DNA from 3 places in the Streptomyces longisporus genome. Region 2 is predicted to be linked to each of the others. Evidence: riboswitches for the same ligand, from Rfam matches in the RefSeq annotation. Region 2 holds a riboswitch; each other region holds the start of a gene.
The links. A riboswitch is a leader RNA that binds a small molecule or an ion and turns the genes downstream of it on or off. The one in region 2 is predicted to bind cyclic di-AMP.
Positions count from the first base shown of each region.

Region 1: another riboswitch for cyclic di-AMP. It lies ahead of ABD355_RS05325 (C40 family peptidase); the one in region 2 lies ahead of ABD355_RS33135 (C40 family peptidase).
Region 3: another riboswitch for cyclic di-AMP. It lies ahead of ABD355_RS19545 (M23 family metallopeptidase); the one in region 2 lies ahead of ABD355_RS33135 (C40 family peptidase).

Region 1 is NZ_BAAASG010000002.1:822,634-833,102, forward strand. It holds gene ABD355_RS05290 (IMP cyclohydrolase) at 1-649, shown strand, start outside; gene ABD355_RS05295 (TIGR03943 family putative permease subunit) at 636-1,364, opposite strand; gene ABD355_RS05300 (permease) at 1,361-2,395, opposite strand; gene ABD355_RS05305 (TerD family protein) at 2,559-3,092, shown strand; gene ABD355_RS05310 (hypothetical protein) at 3,120-3,878, opposite strand; gene ABD355_RS05315 (LysR family substrate-binding domain-containing protein) at 4,055-4,840, opposite strand; gene ABD355_RS05320 (DUF5997 family protein) at 4,899-5,303, shown strand; cyclic di-AMP (ydaO/yuaA leader) riboswitch at 5,495-5,668, shown strand; gene ABD355_RS05325 (C40 family peptidase) at 5,677-7,128, shown strand; gene ABD355_RS05330 (SDR family NAD(P)-dependent oxidoreductase) at 7,363-8,124, shown strand; gene ABD355_RS05335 (helix-turn-helix transcriptional regulator) at 8,354-9,136, shown strand; gene ABD355_RS05340 (DinB family protein) at 9,152-9,775, opposite strand; gene ABD355_RS05345 (VOC family protein) at 9,918-10,349, shown strand; gene ABD355_RS05350 (MFS transporter) at 10,356-10,469, opposite strand, start outside.
Region 2 is NZ_BAAASG010000016.1:241,368-251,836, forward strand. It holds gene ABD355_RS33125 (M23 family metallopeptidase) at 1-18, shown strand, start outside; gene pcrA (DNA helicase PcrA) at 59-2,545, opposite strand; cyclic di-AMP (ydaO/yuaA leader) riboswitch at 2,900-3,053, shown strand; gene ABD355_RS33135 (C40 family peptidase) at 3,062-4,213, shown strand; gene ABD355_RS33140 (tellurite resistance/C4-dicarboxylate transporter family protein) at 4,313-5,287, shown strand; gene ABD355_RS33145 (hypothetical protein) at 5,265-5,618, opposite strand; gene ABD355_RS33150 (C40 family peptidase) at 6,169-7,230, shown strand; gene ABD355_RS33155 (LuxR C-terminal-related transcriptional regulator) at 7,248-7,973, opposite strand; gene ABD355_RS33160 (ATP-binding protein) at 7,973-9,262, opposite strand; gene ABD355_RS33165 (PspC domain-containing protein) at 9,442-10,469, shown strand, end outside.
Region 3 is NZ_BAAASG010000009.1:115,831-126,299, forward strand. It holds gene ABD355_RS19520 (DUF6082 family protein) at 1-48, opposite strand, end outside; gene ABD355_RS19525 (CobW family GTP-binding protein) at 370-1,461, shown strand; gene ABD355_RS19530 (DNA gyrase/topoisomerase IV subunit A) at 1,458-3,914, opposite strand; gene ABD355_RS19535 (M16 family metallopeptidase) at 4,176-5,579, shown strand; gene ABD355_RS19540 (M16 family metallopeptidase) at 5,576-6,964, shown strand; cyclic di-AMP (ydaO/yuaA leader) riboswitch at 7,168-7,364, shown strand; gene ABD355_RS19545 (M23 family metallopeptidase) at 7,377-8,141, shown strand; gene ABD355_RS19550 (GntR family transcriptional regulator) at 8,328-9,020, shown strand; gene ABD355_RS19555 (HPr family phosphocarrier protein) at 9,161-9,442, opposite strand; gene ABD355_RS19560 (bifunctional acetate--CoA ligase family protein/GNAT family N-acetyltransferase) at 9,651-10,469, shown strand, end outside.

The sequences.
Region 1 (10,469 bases), on a different contig from region 2:
CCCCTACCCCGGCCGCGGAGTCCTGTGCGCCCGCACCCGCTCCGGGGCCGTGCTGGGCGGCTACTTCCTCACCGGCCGCAGCCCGGCCTCACGCGACCGCGCGCTGCGGCTGATCGACGACGACCTCGTGGTGGGCCCGCTCACTCCCGGGGAGCGCGATCCCCTGCGTCACTACGCCGCCGCCACGACCACGAGCGAATGGCTGGTGCTGGGCAACGGAGAGCAGGTGTCCCAGGCCGCGGAACGGCTCAGGGCGGGAGCCTCGCCGACCGAGGCGCTCAGCGGCTTCGAGTACGAACCCGACCCTCCGATCCGCACCTCCCGCCTCACCGCGCTGATCAGCCGCGACAGCGGACGCACCACATTCTTCGGGGCCGCCCGCCCCAGCCGCGCCGCACGCCCGACCAGCAACGTGATGACCCTCGCCGTAGAGGATCTGCAACCGGGCGAGGCGGTCCTGCTGACGACCTATGAATCCGACGGCGAACAAGTGTCGGTGGCCGCTCCTTTCACCGAGGTCACCGTCGACGCCGGGAACGGGCCGGAACTGTTGGACGAGATCTGGTGGGCGCTCGACGAACGGTTCAGGATCGCTGCCGCCGTCGTCGACCCTGTGCGGGGAGCGGGATCCGCCCTCACGACGGCGTGAGCGGAAGGTCGTCCGTGTAGGCGTTGACCGGTGGGGAGATGCGCTCGGTGCGGTGGACGTCGAGGGCTGCCGTCGCGGACTTCGTACCGAGCGTGCCCTTGGGGTGCCAGGTTCCGGTGACGGCCACCCAGGTGTTGGCCGGCAGTGCGGTGGCCCCGTACATGCGGACCTTGACCGACTGGGAGTCCGCCGCGCAGCAGGTGAAGATGATCCGGGTGAGATACCAGCCGCCGCCGTGCCCCGCCGGGGTGACGAAGCCGGTCATCTGGATGCTGCGGCCTCTGACGGCCTGCTCCCGGTCCTGCTGGACCCGGGCGGTGAAGTCGGTGAGGGTCATCGGCAGCGGGACGGTCGCGGGCAGCGGATCGAACCGCTGCGCCTTCGGCACGGCCTTGTTGCTCGCGTGCGAGGCGGTGTACGCACCGAGGGCGGGCGGTGCGTAGAGGAGCAGGCTGAGCGCGGGCAGGAACAGCAGCCAGGCGATGCGGGGTGCGGTGGAGTGGTCGTGGCCGTGTGCGTGCGCGTCGGCTGCGGGGGCCGCCCGGTCCAGCGCTGCTGCCACCAGGCCCAGCAGCAGGAGCAGCACCCCGGAGGCGATCAGCAGGGGGCGCAGGCCTTCCTTGACGTAGCGCAGACAGAGGTCGCTGAACAGGGCGGCGTGCAGCAGGCCCAGGCCGGTCAGGACCAGCAGGAGGATTTGGGCGTGGCGCTTCACAGTAGTGCGCCTCCGATCAGGACCCCGGCGGCCACGGCCACCACCGTGGTCGCCGTCGAGAAGCGCAGGGCGAAGGACCGGCCGAACGTGCCCGCCTGAAGGGCGATCAGTTTCAGGTCGACCATGGGGCCGACCACCATGAACACCAGCCGGGCGGTGGGCGAGAAGCCGGTGAGTGAGGCGGCGACGAACGCGTCGGCCTCCGAGCAGACGGCCAGCAGGACGGCGAGCGCGGCCAGGAAGAGCACCGACAGCCAGGGGGAGCCGGAGAAGGTGTCGAGGACCGAGCGCGGCACGGCCACGTTGAAGGTGGCCGCGGCCATCGCGCCCAATACCAGGAAGCCACCGGCGTGCAGGAAGTCGTGCTGGAAGCCCAGGCGGAACTCCCGCGCGCGACTGTGTCCTGACCGGTGGCCGGTGTGGCGGACGGTCGGACGCAGCCACTCCTCGCGTCCCAGCCAGAGCCACAGCCAGCCCATCGCGGCCGCGGTGATCAGGGAGGCCAGCAGCCGGGCGGCGACCATGGCGGGGTTTCCCGGGAAGGCGACGGCCGTGGCGGTGAGCACGATCGGGTTGATCGCGGGTGCGGAGAGGAGGAAGGCGAAGGCGGCGGACGGGGTGACACCGCGGCGGATCAGGCTGTTCGCGACCGGCACCGAGGCGCACTCGCAGCCCGGCAGGACGACCCCCGCCACGCCGGCCACAGGGACGGCGAGTGCGGGCCTGCGGGGCAGGATCCGGGTGAACAGATCGGCCGGTACGAACGCGTTGATCGCCCCCGACAGGACCGTGCCCAGCAGGAGGAAGGGCAGCGCCTGGACGGTGATGGCCAGACAGACCGTGCGCCAGGCCGCGACGGCGGGTTGGTTCAGCCATCCGACGCCGGTGAGCGAGAGGAGCGCCACCGAGCCGACGGCGGTGAGGACGACGAGGGGCAGGGGCCGTCCGGTGACGCGGCGCCCCTGATGGCCGGCCGGCGCGACGAGCGCCACTTCTTCCGCCACACCAACCAGTTCATCCGTTTTATTCATATTTTCTCCGGATGTCGGATTCGTGGCGAAGATAAGCCAGGATCACTCCCCTCACGGTGCGCACACGCCGTCGCGGGCGGATGAATGAACGGGACCGGGAACATACTTGACCTTGCGGGGGGACCGTCCCGCGGTGGCCTGATTCGAGAGGGGCAGCGTCCGGGTGAGCGGCGGCGACAAGATACAGGGAAAGATCGAAGTGCGGCTCAAGTGGGATCCCAGCCCCTGGGACCGGCCGCCCCACCATCTGGACATCATGGCGACGACCTACTCGGCGGACGCCCCGCACGGACGGCCGGTGTACGTCGTGCACACCGAGAGCCGCTCACCGGACGGCACCATCAACATGAGCCGGCACAGCGAGACCGGCCTGGGCCTCGGCTTCGTCGAGGTGATGGTCATGGAGCTCGATCGCCTGGCACCCTCCTTCGCGCGGGTGGTCGTGGGTGTGGCGATCCATCAGAGCGGCGGCCCCAAGTTCTTCGGCAACATATCGAACACGGGCGTGCTGGTCGTCGACGGGTACACGGAGCTGCTCAAGGACGACTTCGGGCAGGTTGCCGACGCCACCGCGGCGACGGTCGCCGAGTTCACCCGGGACGCCTCCGGTGCCTGGGAGTTCCACGCGATGGTCCGCGGCTTCGACAGCGACCCGACGCTCTTCGCGGCGGAGATGGGCGGCACCCCGCGGCCCTGACCGGCGTCCGACGCGCGCCGACCTCGTTCACCCGACCGCGACGTGATCGTCCGGGCGCGGACGCTCGGCCCGCGCCCCCGGCGACTCCGACCGGCATACCGGAAGGAGGGGCCGGGCGGGCGCCCGCTTGCGGCCGCGTTCGTGGAAAAGGGCCAGGACGATCGCGGTACCGACCGCTATCAGATGCTCGCGGCCGGCCAGATTGGGTACGGCGATCGACTCCCACACCATCGACCCGCCGGTGAGGGCGAACACGATGGGAGCACGCTGGACGATCGCGACATAGGTGAAGAGACCCACGACGGCGGCGGACGGGCCGGTGTCCAGCACGTGCCCGACGCCACGCGGCAACCCCAGCCCGCCCCAGCCCGGGCCCAGCGCGATCATCACCCGCACCATGAGGGTGCCGGCGAGGGTGGTCGCGTACGAGATGACGAGCGTTCTGGCCCGGCCGAGGATCAGCTCTGCGAGGGCGAACGCGAGGAACAGGCTCGTGATCCCCGCCCACACGGGCAGATCCAGGGCCGGGACATACAGGGACACCGGCGTCCGCAGCAGGGCCAGCCACAACGGCAGGTCGCCCTTGACACCGCCGAGCAGCCGTACGACCACCGCGCCGGCCGGCCGCTGCGCCAGCGCATGGAAGAAGATGACACCGAAGGCGGCCAGGAACGCCAGGAACAGTGCGGGCACCCCGCGTCGCCTGAGTTGCCGTACCGGATCGACGACGATGCCCTGCCACTCGCCCCGCAGCGTGCGCACGACGAATGCCGACACCCGCCACAGCGCGCCGCGCGGCCGCCGGTACTCACGGTCGGCCGGATCGCCCCACAGTCCGTGGGCACGCAGCCAATCCGCGACGCCGCCCGCGCACCGCACCCCCTTGCGTAGCAAAACTCCCCCGCCTCCCGTCCATCGCCCCACCGGAGGGTCGTAACGGGGCGAGGCCGCCCCTAGGGGGGCTATGCCCGGCGGCGGGGTTTCCTTCGCTTGGCGCCCTTGGAGACGTCGGAACCGGCTCTCGGGTTGCGTCCCGCCGACTTCCCGGTCGACTTTCCGGTCGTCCTTGCCGCCGCGGGCTTGCGTCGGGCGCCGGTCGTGTCGTCCGCCTTGGCCTTCGTTTCCCCTGTCGCCGTCTTGCGTCCGCGGGAGCTGTTGACCGTGCGACCGCGGACGATTCCGATGAAGTCCTCGACCAGGTCGGTGGTCGCCTCCTCGGGCCACGCCAGGGCGACGCTCGACTCGGGGCCGTCCAAGAGTGGCCGGTACGTGAGGTCCTTGCGGTGGTGCAAACGGGCCAGCGACTGGGGGACGACCAGGAGGCCGACGCCCGCCGCGACGAGTTCCACGGCGTCCTCGGTGGTGGCCGGGCGCTCGAAGGCGGGCTCGCCGGGCGGCCGGTCCCAGTCGAAGACGTCGTCGAGGGGATGGAGGAGCACCTCGTCCGCGAGGTCCTCGACGGTCACCTCGTCCGCCGCCGTGATCACATGGTCCTTGGGGACGACGACCACCGTGGTCTCGGTGTAGAGCGGGATCGCGCTGAAGAACGTACGGTCGACCGGCAGCCGTACGAGTCCCGCGTCGGCCCCGCCCGCGCGCAGCACGTCGGACGCCTCGGCGGCCGGTACCGCGAGGAGGTTCAGCGGGATGTCGGGCAGGCGCTCGTTCCAGATCCGCACCCACTTGGCGGGCGTCGCTCCCGGGACGTACGCAAGCCGGAACGCCTGGGATTCTTCCGAGCCTGTCACCAGGCCAGGCTACCGGCCGTGGTCGGAGGGCTCGAACATGCTCGATACCCTGGACGGCATGAAGTCGCACCAGAGCACCCAGACGATGAAGCCCGCGACCGCGGCGAAGAAGCTGGGTGTGTACCTCGAGGCCACACCCGCCGAGTTCCGGGAGGGTGTCGTCTCACGAGCCGAGCTCGACCGGCTCCAGGCCGAGCCGCCCGAGTGGCTGCGCGAGCTGCGGGCCAAGGGCCCGCACCCCCGTCCGGTGGTCGCGGCGAAGCTGGGCGTCTCCATCGCGGGTCTCGCCCGCGGCGGGATCACCGAGGCGCTCACCACCGAGCAGATCGAGGCCCTGAAGCAGGAACAGCCCGAGTGGCTGGAGAAGGAGCGCGCCACCCAGGCCGAGGTCCGCAAGGAGGCGGCGCGCATCAAGAAGCGCAACGCCGAGCGCGAGGCTCGCGGCGAGGGCCCGCGGGCCTGACGCGGCCCGTTCGCGACGGACGGTCGCCGTCCGGATCCACTGTGTGCACAACACACGGTTCTGACGGCGCGTCACGACGAAGGTCACAAAAGCGTATCGGACATACCGCCCTTCAACCTTCACACGAGCCGCACAAGTTGGCTAGCGTGGCTTCAGGCCGCACGAGTTCCTCCGGCGAACCCCGCCGGGACGCGCGGCCTCCGCCGAATCCGGTGCGCCCCTGCGGCAGCCGGAACCGGGGACCCAACCGAACGACGGGGTGAATCGGCCCAACTGCCCGCGAGGCAGGGGCCGTAGGGCATGCCTTCCGGAACCGACCGCCCGAACCCGACAGCTAACTCGGTAGGCGGAGTACGGAAGGAGTACGGCTCCCATGGCGCCGGATCGACCATCGCGCACCGGAGGCTTCGGCCTTCCCGGTATGCGCAACTCCGCTCTCGCGACCGCGGCCCTCACCTCGGTGGCCCTGTTCTCGCAGACCGCCGACGCCGCACCGACGACCGGTGACGAGGGGCCCAGCCGCGAAGCCGTCCGGCAGCGGGTGAGCAGCCTCTACGACCAGGCCGAGTCCGACACCGGCAACTACAACTTCACCCGGGCCCAGCTGCTGGGAGCGCGGCCGCCCGCCGCCCCGCCCCGCCAGCGCGGCCGCTCGGATCCGGCACTCGACTCGGTGTCCCGGCGGTGGTTCGACGGAGCACGCGCCTCGTTGGGTCCGACGGTTCCCGCGGTGCTCCCGGCCGACCGCATGCCGGCTCGCCAGGCCGAGCCCCGGCGCCCGGCGGACGGCCGCTCCACCGCCCTGGAGCCGGCGGCGACCGCCCGGCCCGCGGCCGAGCTGCCCTCCGCGGAGTCCCGCCGTCCGGTCGCCGAGCTGACCGCCGGTCCCACGGCCGCACTCCCCGCCGTCCCCCAGCCCCGCCAGGAGGCCGCCCCCGCGCTGCCCGCTACGGCCCCCGAGTCCAGGCAGACCTCCCTGCGCAGGTCCAAGGAGCAGAACCAGCGCAAGATCGCGGCGGCCAGCGAGCTGCTGTACCGCTACACCGCCCGGCAGACCTCCGCACCACGCCCGGCCGTTGAGGCCGTACCGGCCCAGCTCCCCTGGCAGGGCCAGGCGCAACAGACAGGTCCGGCGGCCGAGGAGGCGTGGCGGCTGCAGCAGCCGACGGTCCTCGACACGGGCCTGCCCCCGGCCGGGGAACAGCTCATGCAGCCGTCCGTCCTCGACACCGGCGTACCCGCGGTCGAGCAGTGGCGCACGCAGCCTTCCGTGCTCGACGCGGGTGCACCCGCGACGCAGGAGTGGTATACGCAGCCTTCCGTGCTGGACACGGGCGTACCTGCGGTGGAGGGATGGCGCACTGAGGCGTCCCCCGTGCTCGACAGCGGAATACCCCAGGCCGGGGGGTGGACCGTGCAGCCGTCCGTCCTCGACACGGGTGTGTCCGCCGCCGTTGCGCCCACCGCCACCAAGGCCGACAGGGCGATCGACTTCGCCCGTGCACAGATCGGCAGGCCGTGTCTGTGGGGTGCGGTCGGGCCGGAGTCCTACGACAACGCCGGGCTCACCCAGGCCGCCTGGCGGGCCGCCGGGGTCACCCTGCCACGGACGACGTACGAGCAGGCGGGCGCCGGCACGGTGATTCCGCTGGCCGAGAGCCGCCCCGGAGACCTGATCTTCTTCAACGACAACTTCAGCCATGTCGGCCTCTACACCGGCAACGCCTTGATGATTCACGCGCCCGGCCCGGGCGCGGTCATCCGCGAGGACTCGGTGAACTATGCAGGCGAAGCCGCGGTCCGTATCGCCGTACGCCCTGTATGAGATCAGGAACGCCGGCAGAGGCGTGACACCAGCAGCCCGATGAACTAGGAGGCCGCCGACGGAAGTCGGCGGCCTTCTTCTTGCTCGCCACAGGCACCCCGCGGCATCCGGTGACGCATGCACGGGCTCGGTGAAATGTTTCAGCCGGATGCGCAGCCGCGACGACACCGGCTACCTGCGGCGGATCCACCCGGAGTACGAGCTCAGGCTGCCTCGGTGGTGAAGGATGACCGCGTGAGCAACGAGAACACACAGCGACTGGCCGGGAAGGTCGTGGTCGTCACCGGGGCGGCCCGGGGCCAGGGTGCCGCCGAGGCGGAGGCGCTGACCCGGGCCGGCGCCCGGGTGATAGCCACCGACGTGCGGCCCGAGGGCGACGTACGCCGCCTGGACGTCAGCAGCGAGAGCGACTGGGCGGCGCTGGCCGCCGAGCTGAAGGAGTCGTACGGGGAGATCCACGGGCTGGTCAACAACGCGGGCGTCATCCGGCGCGAACGGCTGGGTGAGGTGCGTCCCGAGGACTTCGCGCAGGTCCAGGCGGTGAACACGACGGGACCGCTGCTCGGCATCCAGTACCTGGCCCCGCTGATGCCGCCCGGTTCGTCGATCGTCAACGTCGGCTCGTCCGCCGCGCTCACCGGCTACTACCCGGTGGCGTACACGGCCAGCAAGTGGGCGCTGCGCGGGGTGTCGAAGATCGCCGCGATGGAGCTGGGGCCACGGGGCATCCGGGTGAACACCGTCCACCCCGGCTATGTCGAGACCGAGATGACGGCGGCCGCCACTCCCGCCTTCCGGGAGGCGACCCTCCGCGAGACCCCGCTGGGCCGCAGCGGAAGCGTCGAGGACATCGCACCGCTCGTGGTCTTCCTGCTGTCCGACGAGTCGTCGTTCATCACCGGGGCGGAGATTCCGGTGGACGGGGGCCTCACCGCGCACGGGGGCGTCAAGTCGATCTCGGATGCGATGCGTACGGACCCGCCCGTGCCGGAGTGAGCCGTGCGGGGCCGCCGGTCCCCCGCGCCGGCGGCCCCGGCACGGCTGGGGTTCCCGGCGTCCTCCCCGAGCGCCGGGACTCCCCGCTGCGGCTGCCGTGGCGCCGGTGTGCTGGAGTACATGCGAGAACGTCGTTGTTGCTCGAGGGTGCTCGCATGCAGTCTGGGGCAGTGGACGACGTCGCCGGTATGGGTACAACTGCGTACGCGGCGGACGAGCGGAGAAGAACGTGGCACAGGTGCCGGGCGGGGCCCACGAGCGCATGCTGTCGGTGGCCGTCGCCGCCCTCAACGAGCGTGAGCCGGAGCGGTTGTGGCCGCTGCTGGCGTCCGCCCTGCCCGGCCTGTGCGGCGGCGAGACCCTGATCTACAAGCTCGACGACTGGAACGAGGCCCAGGGCACGGTCGGCATGCCCTCCGAGGTCGCCGTCGAGTTCGACGGGCTCGGGGAGGAGGACCTGGGCCTGCTGCGGGCGGGTTTTCCGTTCGCGGACCACTACGCGGGCGGGCCGGACCGGACTCCCCTCACGGCACGCGCGGCCGCCGGCGCCGCATGGTCGGCGAGCCCGACCGCGCGGCTGATCGGCGACGTCATGGACGCGGACCACGTGCTGGCCGTACCCCTGCCCCAGACGACGACGCCGATCACCGGTTGCATGATCTACCGCTCCGGTACGGACTTCACCGAGGACCACGTCCGGGTGGCCCGGCAGCTGCAGCCGCTGCTGGCGGCGGTCGAGCAGCAACGGCAGCTCCTGGAGCGCTTGAAGCGGACGCCCGCCCCGGAATCCGCGGGCGAAACGGCCGTTGACTGTCCTCTCACCCCGCGGGAGATGACCGTCCTGCTCCTGCTCACGGACGCCCTGACCGCGGCCGCGATCGGCCGGCGGCTCGGCATCTCGGACCGCACGGTCCACAAGCACATCGAGAAGATCTACCGCAAACTCGGCACCCGCGACCGGGTCAGCACGGTCCTGCGGGCCCAGCAGCTGGGGCTGATCCCCACGCCGTGACCGGTGGCGGCGCGGTCAGGGCCGGCGCGCGCGGTACAGGTCGCGCAGCAGGGCGATCTCGGCGCCGTGGTGCAGGACTTCCTGGTTGACCCACCACACGATGTCGACGAAGGGCTCTTCCGGGTCGCTGCCGTGCGGATACGTGCAGTGGCCGACCTTGTCGAGCGCCGCGTCGCCACTGCTCAGCAGCGCCCCCCGCCAGGCCGTGACACCGGCGTCGAAGGCGGCGACGGCCGCTGCCACGTCCCCGCTGACGAGGTAGTCGTCCCGGGTGAGGCTGTGGGTGCCTGCCGTGTGATCGGCGCGGAGGGTCAGCATCTCGCTGAGGTGGCTCAGCCGCCACGCGATGGTGGTGAAGGGCGGCGGCCAGGGGTGCGGGTAGGACGCCGCGTCACGCCCCCAGTCTCCGTCCGCGGCGCCGGCCAGCAGGGTGGCGCGCGGCCCTGGCCCGTCCGCCCGTCGCCGCACCGACCAGCAGTCCGCCACCGGCTCCCACAGGTACTCCTCGTCGGTCATGGGCCCGACCTCGGTGTCCGAACCGTCGCCGCTGTCCATCACCGGCCCGGTCAGCCGGGCGGTCAGACGCCCACAGGCGAAGTCGAACTGCTCCAGCAACGGAGCCAGACGGGATACGGTCACCGACACTCCCATGGCGGACTCGTGGACGTACGGCGCAGGCATGAACCGACCGGCTAGCCTGGCACGACCGGCGCACACTCCGCCTCTCCTTTTCCGAGGCCGGGTATTCCGGCGACGGGTTCCCGATGACAGGGAGTCGGCCATGAAGCCGAACCGCTCCATCCCCTCCTCGACCGTCATCCCCGTCCTGATCTACCCCGATGTACGCGCGGCGGTCGCGTGGCTCGGTGCGGCCTTCGGGTTCGTGGAACGGGTGCGGATCGGCGAGGACCACCGGGCGCAGCTCGGGTTCGGGGACGGCGCCGTGATCGTCGGGGACACCCGCAAGGACCGCCGTCCACCGCGGCCCGGCGAGGTCACGCACTCGGTCATGGTGCGCGTCGAAGACGCCCGCGCCCACTGTGAACAGGCCCGGGCACACGGAGCACGCATCGTCATGGAGCCGACCGACTTCGAGTACGGGGAACGCCAGTACACGGCCGAGGACCTCGCGGGCCATCGGTGGACGTTCTCGCAGACCCTCGCGGACATTGCGCCGGAGGAGTGGGGCGGGCAGTCGGTCTCGGTCGGCTGAGGAGCGTCAGCCCGGCGCGGGTCCCGTCCCGCCCTTGAGTCGTTCCAGGTCGGAGGGGCGGACCTGGATGACGACCAGGGCGATCAGGGCGGCGAGGACGGTGAAGATCGCTGCCATGAT
Region 2 (10,469 bases):
GGGCTGGACCCGACGTAGGAGAACTGGGGGCTGCGCCCCCAGGATCCCCCAGGTCCCGTTACAGCTTCTCGACCGGTGCGTACCGCAGCAGCAGGCGCTTCGGCTTGGTGTCGCCGAAGTCGATCGTCGCCTCGGCGTTGCCGCCCGTGCCCTTCACGGCCACGACCGTGCCGAGTCCGAACTGGTCGTGTGTGACCCGGTCGCCCACCGCCAGCGAGACCACCGGCTTCTCGGAGGCGCGGCTCGTGGCGAAGCCGGACGCGCCCGACGCCGACGAGCGCGAGCGGGAGGACGACAAGGAGGCGGCCAGGCCCGACGCCGGGCCGGAGGAGACCGGGGCCGTGGCACCCGTCCGCTTCCAGTCCACGTGCTGTGCCGGGATCTCCTCCAGGAACCGGGAGGGCGGGTTGTACGACGGCTGCCCCCACGCGCTGCGCAGCGACGACCGGGTCAGATACAGCCGCTCACGCGCGCGTGTGATGCCGACGTAGGCGAGCCGCCGCTCCTCCTCCAGTTCCTTGGTCTGGCCGAGGGCGCGCATGTGCGGGAAGACGCCGTCCTCCATGCCGGTGAGGAAGACGACCGGGAACTCGAGGCCCTTGGCGGTGTGCAGGGTCATCAGGGTGATGACTCCGGAGCCGTCCTCGTCCTCGTCGGGGATCTGGTCGGAGTCGGCGACGAGCGCGACGCGTTCCAGGAAGTCGGCGAGAGAGCCGGGCTCCTCGCCCTCACCGGACTCCTGCTCGAACTCCAGGGCCACGGCGGCGAGTTCCTGGAGGTTCTCGATGCGGGTCTCGTCCTGCGGGTCGGTGGAGGCCTGCAGCTCGGCGAGGTAGCCGGTGCGTTCGAGGATCGCCTCCAGGACGGTCGCCGGGCCCGCGCCGGACTCGACGATCGTCCGGAGGTCCTCCATCAGTGTGTTGAACCGCTTGACGGCGTTGGCCGACCGCGCGGCCATGCCGTATGCCTCGTCGACGCGGCGCAGCGCCTGCGGGAAGCTGATCTTCTCCCGCTGGGCGAGGGCGTCGATCATCGCCTCCGCGCGGTCGCCGATACCGCGCTTGGGGACGTTGAGGATGCGGCGCAGCGGCACCGAGTCCTCGGGGTTGGCCAGCACCCGCAGATAGGCCAGGACGTCCCTGACCTCCTTGCGCTCGTAGAAGCGGACACCGCCGACGACCTTGTAGGGCAGGCCGACGCGGATGAAGACCTCTTCGAAGACACGGGACTGGGCGTTGGTGCGGTAGAAGACGGCGACGTCTGAGGCCTTCGTCTCGCCGGCGTCCGTGAGACGGTCTATCTCGTCGGCGACGAACTGCGCCTCGTCGTGCTCCGTGTCGGCGACGTAACCGGTGATGCGGGCGCCCGCACCCGCGTTCGTCCACAGGTTCTTGGGGCGGCGGGACTCGTTGCGCTCGATGACCGCGTTGGCCGCGGAGAGGATCGTCTGGGTGGAGCGGTAGTTCTGCTCCAGCAGGATCGTCGTCGCGTCCGGGTAGTCCTCCTCGAACTGGAGGATGTTGCGGATCGTCGCACCGCGGAAGGCGTAGATCGACTGGTCGGCGTCGCCCACGACGCACAGTTCGGCGGGCTGGAGGTCGTACTCGTTCGGCGGTACGTCCTCGTCGTGCGCCCCGGTGCCGACGAGTTCCCGTACGAGCGCGTACTGGGCGTGGTTGGTGTCCTGGTACTCGTCGACGAGGACGTGCCGGAAGCGGCGGCGGTAGTGCTCGGCGACGTCCGGGAAGGCGCGCAGCAGATTGACCGTGGTCATGATCAGGTCGTCGAAGTCGAGGGCGTTCGCCTCGCGCAGCCGCGACTGGTACATGGCGTAGGCCTGGGCGAGGGTCTTCTCGAAGCCGTCGGCGGCCTGGGCGGCGAAGTCCTCCTCGTCGATCAGCTCGTTCTTCAGGTTCGAGATCTTGGCACTGAAGGACTTCGGCGGGTAGCGCTTGGGGTCGAGGTCCAGGTCGCGGCAGACCAGGGCCATCAGGCGCTTGCTGTCGGCCGCGTCGTAGATCGAGAAGGAGGAGGTGAAGCCGAGCTTCTTCGACTCCCTCCGCAGGATGCGCACGCACGCGCTGTGGAAGGTCATCACCCACATCGCGTTCGCGCGCGGGCCGACGAGCTGCTCGACGCGCTCCTTCATCTCGCCCGCGGCCTTGTTGGTGAAGGTGATCGCGAGGACCTGGCCCGGATGCACGTTCCGCTCGCCCAGGAGGTAGGCGATGCGGTGGGTGAGCACGCGGGTCTTGCCGGAGCCGGCGCCGGCCACGATGAGCAGCGGGGAGCCGGAGTGGACGACGGCCGCGCGCTGGTTCTCGTTCAGCCCGTCCAGGAGCGCGGCCGGGTCGAGCGCAGGGCGCAGGGCGCCGTTGCGGTAGTAGGCCTCCCGGTCCGGTGGCACGTCGAACTTCCCGCCGAACAGATCGTCCGGAACCGGCTCCGGTCCGTGATCGTCCTCGGGCGGCGGCGGAGGTTCCTCCTCGTGCCCCCGGGGGGCCTGGAGGTTCGCCAGGAAGCTGTCGTCAAAGAGGCTGCTCATCGCTCTCCGAGTCTAGGGTGCCCCACTGACAGCCCGCCGCCGCCCCGAGAACATCGCCGGAATTGGCGGGCTCGCCCTCTCGCCCTCCGGAACGGCGCCGTCACGTACCGTAATCGAACAGGTGGAGACACGGACCGAAGCGAGTGGGGCCGCCGCTCCTGCGGAAATACCCCCAAGACGCCGCACATCCTCCCGGATTGACGACCGCGTCCGACCCGCTGACCGAAGGTCACGAAAATGTATCGGGCATATCGAACATCAACCTTCACAGGGGCCACACGAGTTGGCTACCGTTCCGGCAGGCCGCACGACCCCCACCGGCGAACGTCGCCGGGCCGCGCGGCCTCCGCCGAGTCCGGGGCGCCGCCGCGCATCCGGAGCCGGGGACCCACACCGACCTTGGGGTGATCGGTCCTCCTCCCTTTCGGGGCACGGACCGTAGGGCAACCCTTCCGAACCACCCGCCCGAACCCGACAGCTAACTCGGTAGGCGGAGCATGGAAGGAGTCGCCTCCCTTGGCGTCGCACCGCAAGTCGCGCCCCGCGGGTACGCGCGTAGCAGGCATACGCACCCCCGCCCTCGCCACGGCCGCCCTCACCTCGGTGGCCCTGCTGTCCCAGTCGGCGAACGCCGCCCCCGCCGCCGACGGCAAGCCCAGCCTCGAAGAGGTCGAGAAGAAGGTCGACGACCTCTACCGCCAGGCGGAGTCGGCCACTGAGAAGTACAACGCGGCCAAAGAGAAGACCGCGAAGCAGCGCAAGAACGTCGACACGCTCCTCGACGACGTCGCCAGGCGCACTCAGAAGCTCAACGAGGAGCGGGACCGGCTCGGATCCTTCGCCGCGGCCCAGTACCGGACCGGAGCCGCCGCACCCGACACGGCGACCTTCCTGCTCGCGGACTCCCCGCAGGACTACTTCGACCAGACACAGCTGATGGGACGGCTGACCTCCCGTCAGAAGAGCGCGGTCGACGAGTACTTCACCGAGGAGTCCGCGACGATGAAGAAGCGTCAGGAGGCCTCCAGGAGCCTCGAGACGCTGACCGCGACACAGAGCGACCTGCAGATCGCCAAGTCCACGGTGCAGAAGAAACTCTCCGACGCGCGCGAGCTGCTGTCGAAGCTGACCGCCGAGGAGAAGGCGCGGCTCGCGGCGATCCAGAAGCAGCAGGAGGAGGCGGCCGCCCGCAAGGCCGCTGAGCTGGCGAAACAGCAGGCGGCGAAGAAGGCCGAGGAAGCGGCCGCGGCCCAGGACGGCGGCTCCGCCTCGGGATCGGGATCCACCTCCGCCGGCGACTCCTCGTACGCCACCAAGGCCGAGAAGGCGCTCGCCTTCGCCCGCGCGCAGATCGGCAAGCCGTACGTCTGGGGCGCCACCGGCCCCGAGTCCTACGACTGCTCAGGCCTCACCCAGGCCGCCTGGAAGGCCGCCGGCGTCTCCCTCCCGCGCACCACCTACGACCAGGTCAACGCCGGCACCACGGTCTCGCTGACCGACGCGCAGCCCGGCGACCTGATCTTCTTCTACGACGACATCAGCCACGTCGGCGTCTACATCGGCAACGGCATGATGATCCACGCCCCGAAGCCCGGCGCGTACGTCCGCGAGGAGTCGATCTACTACGGCGGCGAATCGATCATCCACAGCGTGGTGCGGCCCGCCTGAGACGCCAGGGGGCAGGACACGCGCGCGTGCGGGGCAGTTTGTGATGCACGCGCGCGTGGCCCGCCCTCAACCCGCGCCGCACTCCTTAGCATCGGCCCCATGTCCGGCCCGACCTTCCTCCGCGCCTGGTGGGCGCAGCGTTCGCCGGCGGCCGGGGCCGCCGTGATGGCGACCGGCAGTGTGTCGCTCGGACTGCATCTGACGGGGTACGAGGTGCTGTCGCGGGTCGCCCTGGGACTGGCCTGTGTCTCCTGGGCGGTGCTTGCGGCGGGCTTCGGCGTCCGGCTGGTGCGGGAACCGCAGAGGTGGCGGGCGGAGGCGGGGACGCCGGGGGCGCTGACCGCCGTCGCGGCGACCACCGTCCTCGGGACCGGGTTCTCGGCCCTCGGACGGCAGACCCTCGCCGAGGCCCTGCTCGCGCTGGCTGCCGTGCTGTGGCCGCTGCTGCTGGTGCAGGTCGCACGGCACTGGCGGCGTCACATGCCCGGCGCGGTGTTCCTGTGCAGCGTGGCCACGCAGGGGCTCGCGGTGCTCGGCGCCACACTCGCCGGGGCCGAGGCGACGGCATGGCTCGCACACGCGGCGCTCGCACTGTTCTGGCTCGGGCTCGTCCTGTACTGCTGCGTGCTGGCCCTGTTCGATCTGCGACAGGTGACGGAAGGGCTGGGCGACCAGTGGGTGGCGGGCGGCGCGCTCGCCATCTCGGCGCTCGCCGGAGCGAGGCTCATCGCGGCGGACAGCGCGCGCCTTTACCTGTGGGACGACGACGACCGCGGTGTCCTGCGCGCCGTCACCGTGGCGCTGGTCGTGCTCGACCTGGCCTGGTACGCCGTGCTGCTCGTCGCCGAGGCGGTCCGGCCGCGGCGCGGCTACGACGTGCGGCGCTGGGCGACCGTCTTCCCGCTGGGGATGACGGCGACGGCCGTGCTGTCAGTCGCCGCCGTCTTCGAGGCCCGGTGGCTGAAGGGGCCCGGGCAGGTGCTGTTGTGGATCGCGGTGGCGGCATGGCTGGCCGTTGCCGCGGGGGCCGTCGCCGCAGCCAGTGCCGGCATCAGGTCCACAGCACCGCGATGAAGATGTTTGTCGTGGTGAGCGCGCCCACCAGCCCGAACAGGCCCTTGTCGATCTTCTCGTCGTCCCGCTTCACATAGACCAGGCCGAGGATCACGATCAGCAGGGCCAGCTTGATCCCGATCTTGAGGGTGTTGATGTGATGGTCGTCGGCCTGGTTGAGGCCGACCAGGATCGCGCCGGTGACCAGCATCGTCAGCGCGCCGTGCAGCATCGCCGGGACGAAGCGGGCCTCGCCGCGGCCCATCGCCTTCATCTGGGTGAAGAAGCCGCCGAGGAGCGCGGCGATGCCGATGATGTGCAGGCCGACGAAGAGATGGATGAGTACGTCCATGAGGCCGGAGCTTAAACAGGGGCGCACGGGGCGCCGGACACCGCCCCGGCCTTCATCGGTGGATCCTGCATATATGCGGCCCATAGCACTCCCTCACCCGCACGTGTCCCGGAACCGTCACATCGGTCAGCGCACTGCGTGAAGTCGACGGCGCAAGTCCTGGATCACGGCCGCATACGGTCACCCGGCGATCCACCCGGGGCACTTCCGCACATCGCGTTACCGAGCCGATACAGACAGGTTTAGCGTCCTCCACCAGGTGACCGGCTCCCCACCGCCGCCCGGGCCAGGGGCGGCAGCCGGCCACCACCGCCGAGAAGGTCCGGCGGCGGCCCGCTCCCCCTGTGCGGGCCGCCGCCGGACGCGGAGGGGGTGTCCGGGGTCTGGTGCGTGCAGCTGCAAGGCGGAGGAGGGCGTCGACGCGGAGCGTCGGCAACCGACGACAACGCGGCAGATGTGCGTGCCAGACCCCGCGACGCCGAGCTGATCCGCCGGACACCCCCTAAGCCGCCCCGGAACGGGCGGTCGTACGAAAGGACGGGCAGTCCACGTGGCAGCGCACCGAAAGCCCAGTCGGCGCTCGCTCAACGGCCGTCCGGCCCGGACGGCGTTCACGATCGCCGTGGCGGGCGCGGCGACCGCGACGGGCTTCGACGGGACCGGGCACGCCGAGCCTGAACTGACGCCGACGCAGGTCAGGGCGGAGGTGGACAAGCTGTACCAGGAGGCGGAGGCCGCCACCGAGAAGTACGACGGGGCGAAGGAACAGGCGGACGCGGCCGAGCGGCGGCTGTCGACGCTGCGGGACGAGGCGGCGCGCAAGACAGACCGGCTCAACTCTGCGCGGGACAAGCTGGGTTCGATCGCCGCGGCGCAGTACCGGGACGGCGGTCTCGACCCGGCACTGCAACTCGCGCTGTCGGACGATCCGGACCACTATCTCGAGGGCGCCGAGTTCGTCGACCGGGCGGGCACCCGGCAGGCGGCGGCGGTGGCGGAGGTACGCGAACAGCTGCGGGAGATCGAGCAGTTGCGCGGGGCCGCCCGCATCGAGCTGGCCGGACTCAGGTCGCGGCAGGCGGAGCTGAAGCGCGACGAGAAGGCGATCACCGGGAAGCTGGATACGGCACGGCGCCTGGCGTCCCGGCTGTCGGCCGCCGAGCGCGCCCGGCTCGGGGGCGGCACCGACCGCGCCTCACGGTCCGCCACGGGTTCGCGGGACGGCCTCGTGTCCCTCGGCTCCGCGACCTCCGAGGCGCCCGACTCTCGTGCCGCGGCCGCCCTCTCGTATGCGTACTCCAAGCTGGGCAGCCCCTATGTGTGGGGCGCGACCGGCCCGGACGCCTTCGACTGCTCGGGCCTCGTCCAGGCCGCCTACCGCTCCGCGGGCATCTCCCTGCCCCGCACGACCTACGCCCAGATCGACGCCGGCCGCCGCGTCTCCCGCTCCGAACTGGCCCCGGGCGACCTGGTGTTCTTCTACTCCGGGATCAGCCACGTCGGCATCTACGTCGGCAACGGCATGATGATCCACGCCCCGAACCCGTCGGCGCCGGTGCGGATCGCGCCGATCGACGAGATGCCGTTCGCGGGCGCCACACGCGTGGTGTGAGCTCCGGGCGATGCCCCTCAGACCAGCCGTCGCGCCGTCGCCCACCGGGTCAGCTCGTGCCGGTTCGACAGCTGCAACTTCCGTAGGACCGCCGAGACATGGGACTCGACCGTCTTCACGGAGATGAACAGCTGCTTGGCGATCTCCTTGTACGCATACCCCCGGGCGATCAGACGCAGCACCTCCCGCTCGCGCTGGGTGAGACGGTCGAGGTCCTCGTCGACCGGCGGGGCGTCGGTGGAGGCGAACGCGTCGAGGACGAAGCCCGCCAGACGCGGGGAGAAGACGGCGTCGCCCTCCTGCACGCGGAAGATGGAGTTGATGAGGTCCGTGCCGGTGATCGTCTTGGTGACGTAGCCGCGGGCGCCGCCCCGGATCACGCCGATCACGTCCTCCGCCGCGTCCGACACGGACAGCGCGAGGAAGCGGACGGGCTGCTCGCTGTCCGCCATCAACGCGGCGCAGCGACGCAGGACTTCCACGCCACCGCCGCCCGGGAGGTGGACGTCGAGGAGGACCACCTCGGGGCGGGTCGCGGTGATGACCGTGACCGCCTGGTCGACGTCCGCGGCCTCGCCGACGACCTCGACTCCGGTCTGCTCGGTCCGGCCGATCTCGGCCTGGACGCCCGTACGGAACATGCGGTGGTCGTCGACGAGGACCACACGCACGTGCCGTTCGCCCGCGCCAGTGCCGGCCGTCGGCTCCACAGGCTCCGCGTTCGCCTCGGTCGGGTCGCTCATCACGTCTTCTCCGCCCTCTCCATCTCCAGCTCGACCTCCGTGCCGCCGTCCGGCACCGCGCGCAGCCGCGCCGTACCGCCGTGGCGCTCCATGCGGCCGATGATCGATTCTCTGACGCCCATACGGTCGGCGGGTATCGAGTCCAGGTCGAAGCCGGGGCCGCGGTCCCGGACCGACACGAAGACGGTCCGTCCCTCGACTTCGGCGTAGACCTGTACGGCGCCGCCCTCGCCACCGTACTTGGCGGCGTTCACCATCGCCTCGCGCGCGGCCTGCATCTGTGCGCCGATCCGCTCGTCGAGCGGGCAGTCGCCGACGATGACGACCTCTATGGGGACGCCGTGCTTGTCCTCCACCTCCGCTGCGTTGCGGCGCACCGCGTCGGCCAGGTCGGTGGGTTCGTCGGCCTCGTCCTTGCCGGTGCCCTCGGGCTTGTAGAGCCAGGTGCGCAGGTCGCGCTCCTGGGCGCGGGCGAGGCGGCGCACCTCGTTCGCGTTCTCCGCGTTGCGCTGGATCAGGGTCAGGGTGTGCAGCACGGAGTCGTGGACATGGGCGGCGACCTCGGCACGCTCCTGCGCGCGGATGCGCATCAGGCGCTCCTCGGAGAGGTCCTGGGTCATACGGACGAGATAGGGCCCCGCGAGGAGCGTTATCCCGACGAGGACCGCGAGGGCCGCCTGCAGGACGGAGCCGAGGTGGGCGGCGGAGCCCTGGAGGACGAAGATGCCGGAGACGCCGGCGGTGACGAGGAGGACGCCGCCTGCCGCGCGCAGCAGGGTGAGCGTGCGCCGGCGGCTGCCCACCTCCACCCAGCGGGCCCGCCGGGCGTTGTCCGCCTGGCGCCAGACGAGGGCGACGCCCGCGCCGACGAGGACGGCGGGCCAGAGGTAGGCCTTGGTCCCGCCGCCCACCTTCACATTGCCCACGAAGACCAGGGCCACGACGACCATGAGCAGCAGGGCGACGATCTGGCCCTTGTCCGGTTTGCGGGCGACCAGTCTGCGACGGCCGTCCGGCGAGGTTTCGGTACTGACCAGGGACGGGGGTTTCTGGCCGCCGACGCCACCGACGCCGAGCGGCACGAAGAACCAGAACGCGGCATACAGCAGCGCGCCGAGGCCGTCCGCCATGAACAGGCCGACGAAGACCAGCCGCACCCAGATGACCGGCAGCCCGAGATGCCCGGCGAGCCCCCGCGCCACGCCACCGAGCCAGCGTCCGTCGCTGCTGCGGTAGAGCTTGCGCGGCGGCCGCGGTTCGACGAGTGGCGCTGCAGCGGCTTCCGGCATGCCCTCGATACTCGCAGGGTCGGCGGACAGGGGCATCAGGGTCGACCCCCGAGACACCCCTGATCTTCGAACCGCGGGCCGGTCGAACGGTTCCCGGGCGCCGGCTCAGGGGCGATATCAGGGTCCGGCCAGGGTCGTACAGACTCCCGTCCGAGCGGCTCGCCCGTCACCATGGACACATGACAGATCACGAGCGCGCCGCGACGGGTCCCAGGCCCGGCTCCGGCCCGCGCCCCGCTCCGGGCGCCGGGCCGCAGGATGCCGCGCCCGCCGCGGATGCCGCACCCGCCGCCGGGGCGAGGCCCGGTGCGGGAGCGGGCGCGCAGGAAGGGGTCGCGGGCGCGGAGGGCACCGAGGCTCCCCGCAGGTTCCGGCGCGACCGCCGGTACAAGGTGCTCGCCGGGGTCTGTGCCGGGCTCGGGCGGCAGTGCGACATGGATCCGGTGATCTTCCGGATCACGCTCGCGGTGCTCTCCGCGACCGGCGGCATCGGTCTGCTCTTCTACGGCTTCGCCTGGCTCCTCATCCCGTACGAGGACGAGGAGGAGAACGAGGTCCGCAAGCTGCTCACCGGCCGGGTCGACGGCCAGGCGCTGACCGCGGTGATGTTCGCGCTGGTCGGCTGCGGGGTGTTCCTGTCCCTGCTGAAGAACGGCGGGGTGCTGGCCTTCGCCGTCGTCCTCTCCCTGCTGCTCGCGGGCGCCGGTTACTGGTCGCGGCAGCGCGGCGCCCCCGACCCCGACCCGCTGGCCGCGCAGGCCGTCGCCGACGCCCCGCCGGAGGCCCAGGCACCCCCGGTACCCGCCGCCTACCCCTCCTGGTGGCGCGACCCCATCGTCAAGGACGGCACGCATGTCGGTGGCACCGGCTATCTGTGGGGGCCCCGGGACTCCCGCGAGCGGGACATCGCAGCGGCGGTCAACATCAGCCTCGGCACGTCCTGGACCAATCGCACGGACATCCGCACACCGCGCTCCCCGGCCCCCAGACCGCGCGGCCCCCGCTGGATCGGCGGCTGGGTCTTCCTGCTGGCCCTGCTCGCGGGGGGCCTCGGCACCGGGCTGACCTGGGACGACCATACGCTCGGCACCAGCCTGCAGACCGGGCTGTCGTGCGCGCTCCTGGTCCTCGGTCTGGGCATCGCGGTCAGCGCGTTCCTGGGGCGTACGGGCGCGGGTTCGGTCTTCCTCGCCATCATCACGGCGGC
Region 3 (10,469 bases), on a different contig from region 2:
CGCGGCGATCGCGCTCAGCCCTCGTACTCCACGCTTCTGTGTGGCCATGTCAACCCCCGAGTCAGGCGGCCGTCCGCCGGTCGTCGGGGTGCGGGTCGACTGATGGGGACCGGCGAGCGGTGGGCGGCGCTTGCCGTCTCCCAGGGTGCCGAGCGGCTCTGGTCGGCAGGGAGGCGGAGAGGAGGCGCACGGAGGGAAGCGAGGGTCGCACGCTCCGGCGCCTTGCCCAACGTCTGCCCCGCAAGTGCTGCTAACAATCGTTCACTTCGCGGGGATTATTCCGGCTCGTATCCTGGTCCGGCATTCAATCCTCATGCGTGCGCCGGGACCGCGATCCGGTGCACGCGTCGGTGTCAGAGAGGTCGCACGTTGAGTCAGCCGAGCCACAGCCTCCGGCAGATCCCGGTCGTCGTACTCGCCGGATTCCTGGGCTCCGGCAAGACCACCCTGCTCAATCACCTCCTCCACCGCAGCGGTGGCAGCCGCATCGGTGCCGTCGTCAATGACTTCGGCGCCATCGAGATCGACGCCATGGCCGTGGCCGGAGCGCTCGGCGATTCCACCGTCTCGCTCGGAAACGGCTGTCTGTGCTGTGCCGTGGACGTCAGCGAGCTCGACCTCTATCTGGAGCGGCTCGCCCGGCCCTCCGCCGACATCGACGTCATCGTGATCGAGGCCAGCGGCCTCGCCGAACCCCAGGAACTCGTGCGCATGGTGCTCGCCAGTGAGCAACCGGGGATCGTGTACGGCGGCCTCGTCGAGGTCGTCGACGCCGCCGAGTTCGACGACACGCGCGTGAAGCACCCCGAGATCGACCGGCACCTCGCCCTCGCCGACCTCGTCGTCGTCAACAAGCTCGACCGGGCAGCGGACGCAGAGCGCGTCCTCGGGCTCGTCCGCTCGCTCGTCGACCGCGCAGCCGTCGTCCCGGCCACCTACGGCCGCATCGACCCCGAGTTCCTCTTCGACTGCAGGCCCAGCGAGGAACGCATCGGGCAGCTGTCCTTCGACGACCTGCACGAACACGGCGAACACGGCGAACATGGGGAACTCGGCCGGCGCGGCCACGCCGATCATCTGCACGCGGCCTACGACAGCCTGTCCTTCAGCTCCGAAGCGCCCCTGGACCCACGCCGGTTGATGGAGTTCCTCGACAGCAGGCCCGAGGGGCTGTACCGGATCAAGGGGTACGTCGACTTCGGGGCGTACGACGTCCACAACCGTTACGCCGTGCACGCGGTGGGGCGCTTCCTCCGGTTCTACCCGGAGCCCTGGGCGCCGGGCGATGCCCGCCTCACCCAGCTGGTCCTCATCGGCTCCGGCATCGACGCGGCCGCCCTCGGCAAGGAACTCGAGGCGTGCAACAGCGACGCCCCGCACACCGCCGACGAGCACGGTATGTGGGGCGTCCTGCGCTATGTACAGGATCCGGAAGAGGATCTCGTGGAGCCGCCGGCCTAGACCGGGCCCGCCACCACCGCCACCGTCTTCGGCAGGGACACGCCCGAGCCGTCGCGGCGCGGGTCGAGCTCCGGGAGGTCGGCCGGGGTGCCGTTCTTCTGGGCGGCCTTGGCCGGGACGGTGCCCGCCCAGGCCAGGGACAGACAGTCCTCGCCCTTCAGGAAGCGCTGGCAGCGCACCCCGCCGGTGGCGCGGCCCTTGCGCGGGTACTGGTCGAACGGGGTCAGCTTGGCCGTCGTCTGGACCGAGTCGTCGAGCGTGCCGCGCGAGCCCGCGACCGTGAAGACGACCGCATCCGCCGCCGGGTCCACCGCAGTGAAGGAGATGACCTTCGCGCCCTCGGTCAGCTTGATGCCCGCCATACCGCCCGCCGGACGGCCCTGGGGCCGGACCTGCGAGGCCTGGTAGCGCAGCAATTGCGCGTCGTCCGTGATGAAGACCAGGTCCTCCTCACCGGTGCGCAGCTCGACCGCGCCGACGATCCGGTCGCCGTCCTTGAGCGTGATGACCTCCAACTCCTCCTTGTTGGACGGGTAGTCGGGGACCACACGCTTGACGACGCCCTGTTCGGTGCCGAGGGCGAGACCGGGGGAGGACTCGTCCAGCGTGGTCAGGCAGACCACCGTCTCGTCGTCCTCCAGGGAGAGGAACTCCGACAGAGGCGCACCGCCGGAGAGGTTCGGCGCCGACGCCGTCTCCGGCAGCTGGGGAAGGTCGACCACGTTGATCCGCAGAAGGCGGCCGGAGGAGGTCACCGCGCCGATCTCGCCGCGTGCCGTCGCCGGGACCGCCGACACGATCACGTCGTGCTTGGTGCGCCGGGCGTCGGCGTCCTCCGGGAAGGGCTCCCCGTTCGACGTGCGGGCCAGCAGACCCGTGGAGGACAGCAGCACCCGGCACGGGTCGTCCGCGACCTGCAGCGGTACGGCGGCCGCCGGGGCGCCCGAGGCCTCCAGCAGGACCGTACGCCGCTCGGTGCCGAACTTCTTGGCCACCGCGGCCAGTTCCGAGGAGACCAGCTTGCGCAGCTCCGCGTCCGACTCCAGGATCCGGGTCAGCTCCGCGATCTCCGCGTTCAGCTTCTCCTTCTCCGACTCCAGCTCGATGCGGTCGTACTTGGTGAGACGGCGCAGTGGCGTGTCGAGGATGTACTGGGTCTGGATCTCCGAGAGCGAGAAGCGCTCCATCAGGCGTTCCTTCGCCTGCGCGCTGTTCTCGCTGGAGCGGATCAGCCGGATGACCTCGTCGATGTCGACGAGAGCCGTCAGCAGGCCCTCCACCAGGTGCAGCCGGTCGCGGCGCTTGGTGCGGCGGAACTCGCTGCGGCGGCGCACGACCTCGAAGCGGTGGTCGAGGTAGACCTCCAGGAGCTCCTTGAGGCCGAGGGTGAGCGGCTGGCCGTCCACCAGTGCGACGTTGTTGATGCCGAAGGACTCCTCCATCGGCGTCAGCTTGTACAGCTGCTCCAGGACGGCCTCCGGCACGAAGCCGTTCTTGATCTCGATGACCAGGCGCAGGCCGTGCTCGCGGTCGGTGAGGTCCTTGACGTCGGCGATGCCCTGGATCTTCTTCGAACCGACCAGGTCCTTGATCTTGGCGATCACCTTCTCAGGGCCGACCGCGAAGGGCAGTTCGGTGACGACCAGGCCCTTGCGGCGGGCGGTGACGGTCTCGATCTCCACCGTGGCACGGATCTTGAAGGTGCCGCGGCCCGTCTCGTACGCGTCCCGGATGCCGGCGAGGCCCACGATGCGGCCGCCGGTGGGCAGGTCCGGTCCGGGAACGTGCTTCATCAGGGTGTCGAGGTCCGCGGCCGGGTAGCGGATCAGGTGCCGGGCGGCCGCGATGACCTCGGCCAGGTTGTGCGGCGGCATGTTCGTCGCCATGCCGACCGCGATGCCCGACGAGCCGTTCACCAGCAGGTTCGGGAAGGCCGCGGGCAGGGCGACCGGCTCCTGCTCCTGGCCGTCGTAGTTGGGCGCGAAGTCGACCGTGTCCTCGTCGATCGACTCCGTCATCAGGCTCGTCGCCTGCGCCTGGCGGCACTCGGTGTACCGCATGGCGGCCGGCGGGTCGTCGTTGCCCAGCGAGCCGAAGTTGCCGTGGCCGTCGACGAGCGGCACGCGCATGGAGAAGGGCTGGGCCATGCGTACCAGGGCGTCGTAGATCGACGCGTCGCCGTGCGGGTGCAGCTTGCCCATGACCTCGCCGACCACGCGCGCGCACTTCACATAGCCGCGGTCGGGGCGCAGCCCCATCTCGTTCATCTGGTAGACGATGCGGCGGTGGACCGGCTTGAGGCCGTCGCGGGCGTCGGGCAGGGCTCGGGAGTAGATGACCGAGTACGCGTACTCGAGGAAGGAGCCCTGCATCTCGTCGACGACGTCGATGTCGAGGATGCGCTCCTCGAACGAGTCGTCGGGCGGCGGGGTCTTCGTGCTGCGGCGGGCCATCGCTGCCGGCTCCTCTTTTCTGGCTGCTCGCGCTGAAGCGTGAACGGGTTCTGACGCGACCATTGTGGACCGCGGCACTGACAACGCGGACGAGGACCTGGCGTCGAAGTAGGTTCCCGGCGTGGCGGAAGGCTACGCGATCCGCTGTGGGCGTACGTCGTCCGGGAACTTCGCCGACGATCTGCACGCTTGCATACAGTGGCAGGACCGGCAGGAAAACCGCGGTTCGAACCACCGCATCCGCGAGGCGAAGGGACGTACATGCCCATGGGTCACACGGCCACAGACCAGGCAGGCACCGGGGGCCTGACAGCGACCGAGCACCGCCTGGCCAACGGCCTGCGCGTGGTGCTCTCAGAGGATCACCTGACCCCCGTCGCGGCGGTGTGCCTCTGGTACGACGTCGGCTCGCGCCACGAAGTCAAGGGACGTACCGGCCTGGCTCACCTTTTCGAGCACCTGATGTTCCAGGGCTCCGGGCAGGTCAAGGGCAACGGGCACTTCGAGCTGGTGCAGGGTGCCGGCGGCTCGCTGAACGGCACCACCAGCTTCGAGCGCACCAACTACTTCGAGACCATGCCCGCCCACCAGTTGGAGCTCGCCCTCTGGCTGGAGGCCGACCGGATGGGCTCCCTGCTCGCCGCCCTCGACGACGAGTCCATGGAGAACCAGCGGGACGTCGTCAAGAACGAGCGCAGGCAGCGCTACGACAACGTGCCGTACGGTACGGCGTTCGAGAGGCTGACCGCCCTCGCCTACCCGGAGGGCCATCCCTACCACCACACGCCGATCGGCTCGATGGCCGACCTGGACGCGGCGACCCTGGAGGACGCGCGCGCGTTCTTCCGCACGTACTACGCGCCGGGCAACGCCGTCCTCTCGGTCGTCGGCGACATCGACCCGGAGCAGACGCTCGCCTGGATCGAGAAGTACTTCGGGTCCATCGCCTCGCACGACGGGAAGCCGGAGCCCCGCGACGGCTCGCTGCCCGAGATCATCGGTGAGCAGCTGCGCGAGGTCATCGAGGAGGAGGTCCCGGCGCGCGCCCTGATGGCGGCCTACCGGCTGCCGCAGGACGGCACGCGCGAGGCGGACGCCGCCGACCTGGCGCTCACCGTCCTCGGCGGCGGCGAGTCCTCCCGCCTCTACAACCGGCTGGTGCGCCGCGACCGTACGGCCGTCGCGGCCGGATTCGGCCTGCTGCGGCTGGCCGGAGCGCCCTCCCTGGGCTGGCTCGACGTGAAGACCTCCGGTGACGTCGAGGTGCCGGTCATCGAGGCCGCCATCGACGAGGAGCTCGCCCGGTTCGCCGCGGAGGGCCCCACGGCCGAGGAAATGGAGCGTGCCCAGGCCCAGTTGGAGCGCGAGTGGCTGGACCGGCTCGGCACGGTCGCGGGCCGCGCCGACGAACTGTGCCGGTTCGCCGTCCTCTTCGGCGACCCGCAGCTCGCCCTCACCGCCGTCCAGCGCGTCCTGGAGGTGACGGCCGAGGAGGTCCAGGAGGTCGCCAAGGCCCGTCTGCGCCCCGACAACCGCGCGGTGCTCGTCTACGAGCCGCTCTCACCCGAGTCCGCGGAGCACACCCAGGACGAGGACTTCCCCGAAGACCCCGAGTCCGAAGCCACGGTGGAAGCCACCGACCAGAACGAGGAGGCGGCCAAGTGACCGAGCTCGCCACGATGCAGTTCCACCCGCAGCCCCGGGCGGGCGAGGCCAAGCCGTGGGCGTTCCCGTCCCCCGAGCGCGGCGCGCTCGACAACGGCCTCACCGTCCTGCGCTGCCACCGCCCCGGCCAGCAGGTCGTCGCCGTCGAGGTGCTCCTGGACGCGCCTCTGGAGGCCGAGCCGGCCGGTTTCGAAGGTGTCGCCACGATCATGGCGCGGGCCTTCTCGGAGGGCACCGACAAGCACTCCGCCGAGGAGTTCGCCGCCGAGCTGGAGCGCTGCGGCGCCACCCTCGACTCGCACGCGGACCACCCGGGTGTACGTCTGAGCCTCGAGGTCCCGGCCTCCCGTCTCGCCAAGGCGCTCGGTCTGCTCGCCGACGCCCTCAGGGCGCCCGCGTTCGCCGACAGCGAGGTCGAGCGGCTGGTCCGCAACCGCCTGGACGAGATCCCGCACGAGCTGGCCAACCCCTCGCGCCGTGCCGCCAAGGAGCTCTCCAAGGAGCTGTTCCCGGCGACCTCGCGCATGTCGCGTCCGCGCCAGGGCACCGAGGAGACGGTCGAGAAGATCGACGCGGCGGCCGTGCGCGCCTTCTACGACCGCCATGTCCGGCCCGCCACGGCCACCGCCGTCGTCGTCGGCGACCTCACCGGCATCGACCTGGACGCGCTGCTCGACGACACCCTGGGCGCCTGGACCGGCTCCAAGGCCGAACCCCGCCCCGTGCCGCCGGTGACCGCCGACGACACCGGGCGCGTGATCATCGTGGACCGTCCCGGTGCCGTCCAGACGCAGCTGCTCATCGGCCGCGTCGGCCCCGACCGGCACGACCGCGTGTGGCCCGCGCAGGTGCTCGGCACGTACTGCCTCGGCGGCACCCTCACCTCGCGCCTGGACCGCGTCCTGCGCGAGGAGAAGGGCTACACCTACGGTGTGCGCGCGTTCGGCCAGGTCCTCAGGTCCGCCCCGGACGGCTCCGGTGCCGCGATGCTCGCCATCAGCGGCTCCGTCGACACCCCGAACACCGGCCCGGCGCTGCAGGACCTGTGGACGGTGTTGCGCACCCTCGCCGAGGGCGGCCTCACCGACGCCGAGCGCGACGTCGCCGTACAGAACCTCGTCGGTGTGGCGCCGCTCAAGTACGAGACCGCGGCGGCGGTGGCGAGCACGCTGGCCGACCAGGTCGAGCAGCACCTGCCCGACGACTACCAGGCGACGCTGTACCAGCAGCTCGCCGCGACCGGCACCGTGGAGGCCACCGCGGCGGTCGTGAGCGCCTTCCCGGTGGACCGTCTGGTGACGGTTCTCGTCGGTGACGCGGCGCAGATCAAGGAGCCCGTCGAGGCGCTCGGGATCGGCGAAGTCAGCGTGGTGTCGGCCGAGTAGCGGCACGCGCGCGCGGGACGGCCCTGGTGACGGATGCGTCGCCAGGGCCCTCGTATGTCCGAATTGGCAGAGAATCGAAGGAGAGTTGCCTGTCTGCCCTGTGGGATGCGCTACAAACACCGTGATCCGTTTGGGGATTGAAAGCGGCCCCGCTTAGCGTCGTCCGGGCTGTCCGTCAGGCACCGCGCCGCATCCGCGGCACCGGACAGCCATCGCCGAGTCCCCGTACGGCGCGAGCCAGGGGAGCCGGGGACCCGCCCTCCTGTCGCCGCCATCGCGGCTGGAGGGGCCCAAGTCCCAGGGGTGAATCGGACGCCCGCGCGTGCAGCGAGGGGGTCCGTAGGAGACCTTCCTGCTCCGAACCCGTCAGCTAACCCGGTAGGCGAGAGGGAAGGAAAGGACCAGCCACTACATGGCGTTCACGCGCGCCACCGGGAAGCACCGTCGTCCCACGCGGATGCACCGCACCACCACCCGCGCCGCCGGAGTCGCGGCCCTCGCCGCCACCGGCGTCATCGGCACCCTCGCGGCTCCCGCGCTCGCCGCCGACACCGCCGTCGAGCAGACCGGCCTGACCCCTGTCATCACCATCGGCAACACCATCGCCGACAAGATCGACGCCCAGGCCGACGCCCAGAAGCAGGCCGCCGAGGAGGCCGCGCTCAAGAAGGCGGCCCTGGAGGCGGCACGCGAGAAGGCCGCCGCCCAGGCCAAGCAGGAGCGCGAGGCCAAGGAGCGCGCCGCCCGCGAGGCCGAGCGCAAGCGCCTCAACACGTTCGTGGCGCCGATATCGGACTCGTACGTCTCCACCGGCTACAAGGCCAGCGGCTCCCTGTGGTCCTCCGGCAGTCACACCGGCATCGACTTCCACGCCGCGAGCGGCACGGTCGTCCACGCGGTGGGCGCCGGGACCGTCGTCCAGACCGGGTGGGGCGGCGCCTACGGCAACCAGATCGTGATCAAGATGAACGATGGCACGTACACCCAGTACGGCCATCTGTCGTCCATCGGCGTCTCGGTCGGGCAGACGGTCACCCCGGGCCAGCAGATAGGCCTCTCCGGCGCGACCGGCAACACCACCGGACCGCACCTGCACTTCGAGGCCCGCACGACGCCCGAGTACGGCTCGGACATCGACCCCGTCGCCTACCTGCGCTCGCACGGCGTGAACGTGTGACGACGGATCGCAGGATCCGCTGAAGCCCCGGCTCCCGAGCCGGGGCTTTCGGCGTTTCTGCCGCCCTGCTGTCCAAAAAATATCCATGGATTCCGGCCCGCCGTCGGAAATTCCGCCTCCGTGCAATAGAGTCACCGATACACGTCAATCATCGACGTTTCACGGGGATTAAGTCGGAGGTCGGTCATGCGTATTCCGGCGCACTCGGTGTGCACGGCGATCCGGGACGACATCGTCGCCGGTGTCTACGAGCGCGGCAGCCGGCTCACCGAGGAACTCCTCGCGCGCCGCTACGGCGTCTCGCGCGTCCCCGTGCGCGAGGCCCTGCGCACCCTGGAGGCCGAGGGCTTCGTGGTGACCCGGCGGCACGCGGGCGCGTGCGTCGCGGAACCGACCGAGCAGGAGGCCGCCGACCTGCTGGAGATGCGCATGCTGCTGGAACCGCTCGGCGCCTCCCGGGCCGCCCAGCGGCGCACCGACGCCCATCTCAAGGTGCTGCGCGGCCTGGTCAGACTGGGCCAGGAGCGGGCCAGGAGGGGCAACAGCGAGGATCTGCGCTCCTTGGGGGGCTGGTTCCACGAGACGCTCGCCCAGGCCTCGGGCAGCCCCGCGCTGACCTCGATGCTGACCCAGTTGCGCCACAAGATCGCCTGGATGTACGCCGTGGAGGCGCCGGCCAACCCCGTGGAGTCCTGGGCGGAGCACGGCGCGATCGTCGACGCCGTGGCCCGCGGCGACAGTGAGCGCGCGCGGGCGGTCACCACACTGCACACCGAGCGTTCGAGCGCGGTGCACCGGCTGCGGTTCGGCGGCGCGGAGCGGGCGAACGCTGTGAGGAACTCGCAACATGCCGTAAACATGTCGGGCCTGCGGCATTAACACGGGCACCGTATACAAAGAGGGAACAATTCGCGGGGGCATTATTTCTGCTGCCCGCGATCGGTAATTCCATCGCCTCTGCGCGGGAAAAGCAAAGGGCTCGCCCGGCAATTCGGACGAGCCCTTCTGTGGTGCCGTGATCAGACGGTCTCGGGAAGCTCCTCGAGCCCCTCGGAGACCAGCTTCGCCAGCCGGTCGAGGGCGACGTCCGCACCCTCGGCCTCGGAGGCGAGGACGATCTCCTCGCCTCCCTGGGCGCCCAGGCCGAGAACGGCCAGCATGGAGGCCGCGTTGACGGGGTTGCCGTCGGCCTTGGCGATCGTCACCGGGATACCTGCGGCCGTGGCGGCCCGGACGAAGATGGAAGCGGGGCGGGCGTGGAGGCCCTCGGCCCAGCCGACGTTGACGCGGCGCTCAGCCATGTGATGCTGCCCTTCAGAGTCTCAGGGTTGTCTAGACCAGTTTCCCACACGTGAAACGTCTCCGGAGCGGTCCTGTGTCCCGTCCGGGGTGGGCAGTCGGACCGCGGCCTCGGCCCGACTTCCGTCCTTGTTCTCTTCTCAACGGACTGCCGTGTTCTCCACAGACTGCCTCGCGCCGTTGTCGGACGCGAGCCGTACTCTGGGGCCCATGCAGACCTCGCCGGACCGGCACGAGTACCCCGCCCACTGGGAGGCCGACGTGGTGCTGCGCGACGGCGGCACCGCGCGCATCCGCCCCATCACCGTTGATGACGCCGAGCGCCTGGTCAGCTTCTACGAGCAGGTTTCGGACGAGTCGAAGTACTACCGCTTCTTCGCGCCCTACCCTCGTCTGTCCGCCAAGGACGTCCACCGCTTCACGCACCACGACTTTGTGGACCGGGTGGGACTCGCGGCCACGGTCGGCGGCGAGTTCATCGCCACCGTACGCTATGACCGCATCGGCGCCGACGGCATGCCCGCGTCGGCCCCGGCCGACGAGGCCGAGGTCGCCTTCCTCGTACAGGACGCCCACCAGGGGCGCGGTGTCGCCTCCGCCCTGCTCGAACACATCGGGGCGGTCGCCCGGGAGCGTGGCATCCGCCGCTTCGCCGCCGAGGTGCTGCCCGCCAACACCAAGATGATCAAGGTGTTCACGGACGCCGGGTACACCCAGAAGCGCAGCTTCGAGGACGGCGTCGTACGCCTGGAGTTCGACCTCGAACCCACCGACCGCTCCCTCGCCGTCCAACGCGCGCGTGAGCAGCGCGCCGAGGCGCGGTCCGTGCGACGGCTGCTCGTGCCCGGCTCGGTCGCCGTCGTCGGCGCCGGCCGCACCGCCGGAGGCGTGGGCCGCAGCATCCTCGACAACATCCGTGACGCGGGCTTCACCGGGGCGCTGTACGCCGTGAACAAGGCGCTCCCCGAAGACGTCAAGGAGCTCGACGGCGTCCCCGCCCACCGCTCCGTCCGGGACATCGACGGCCCC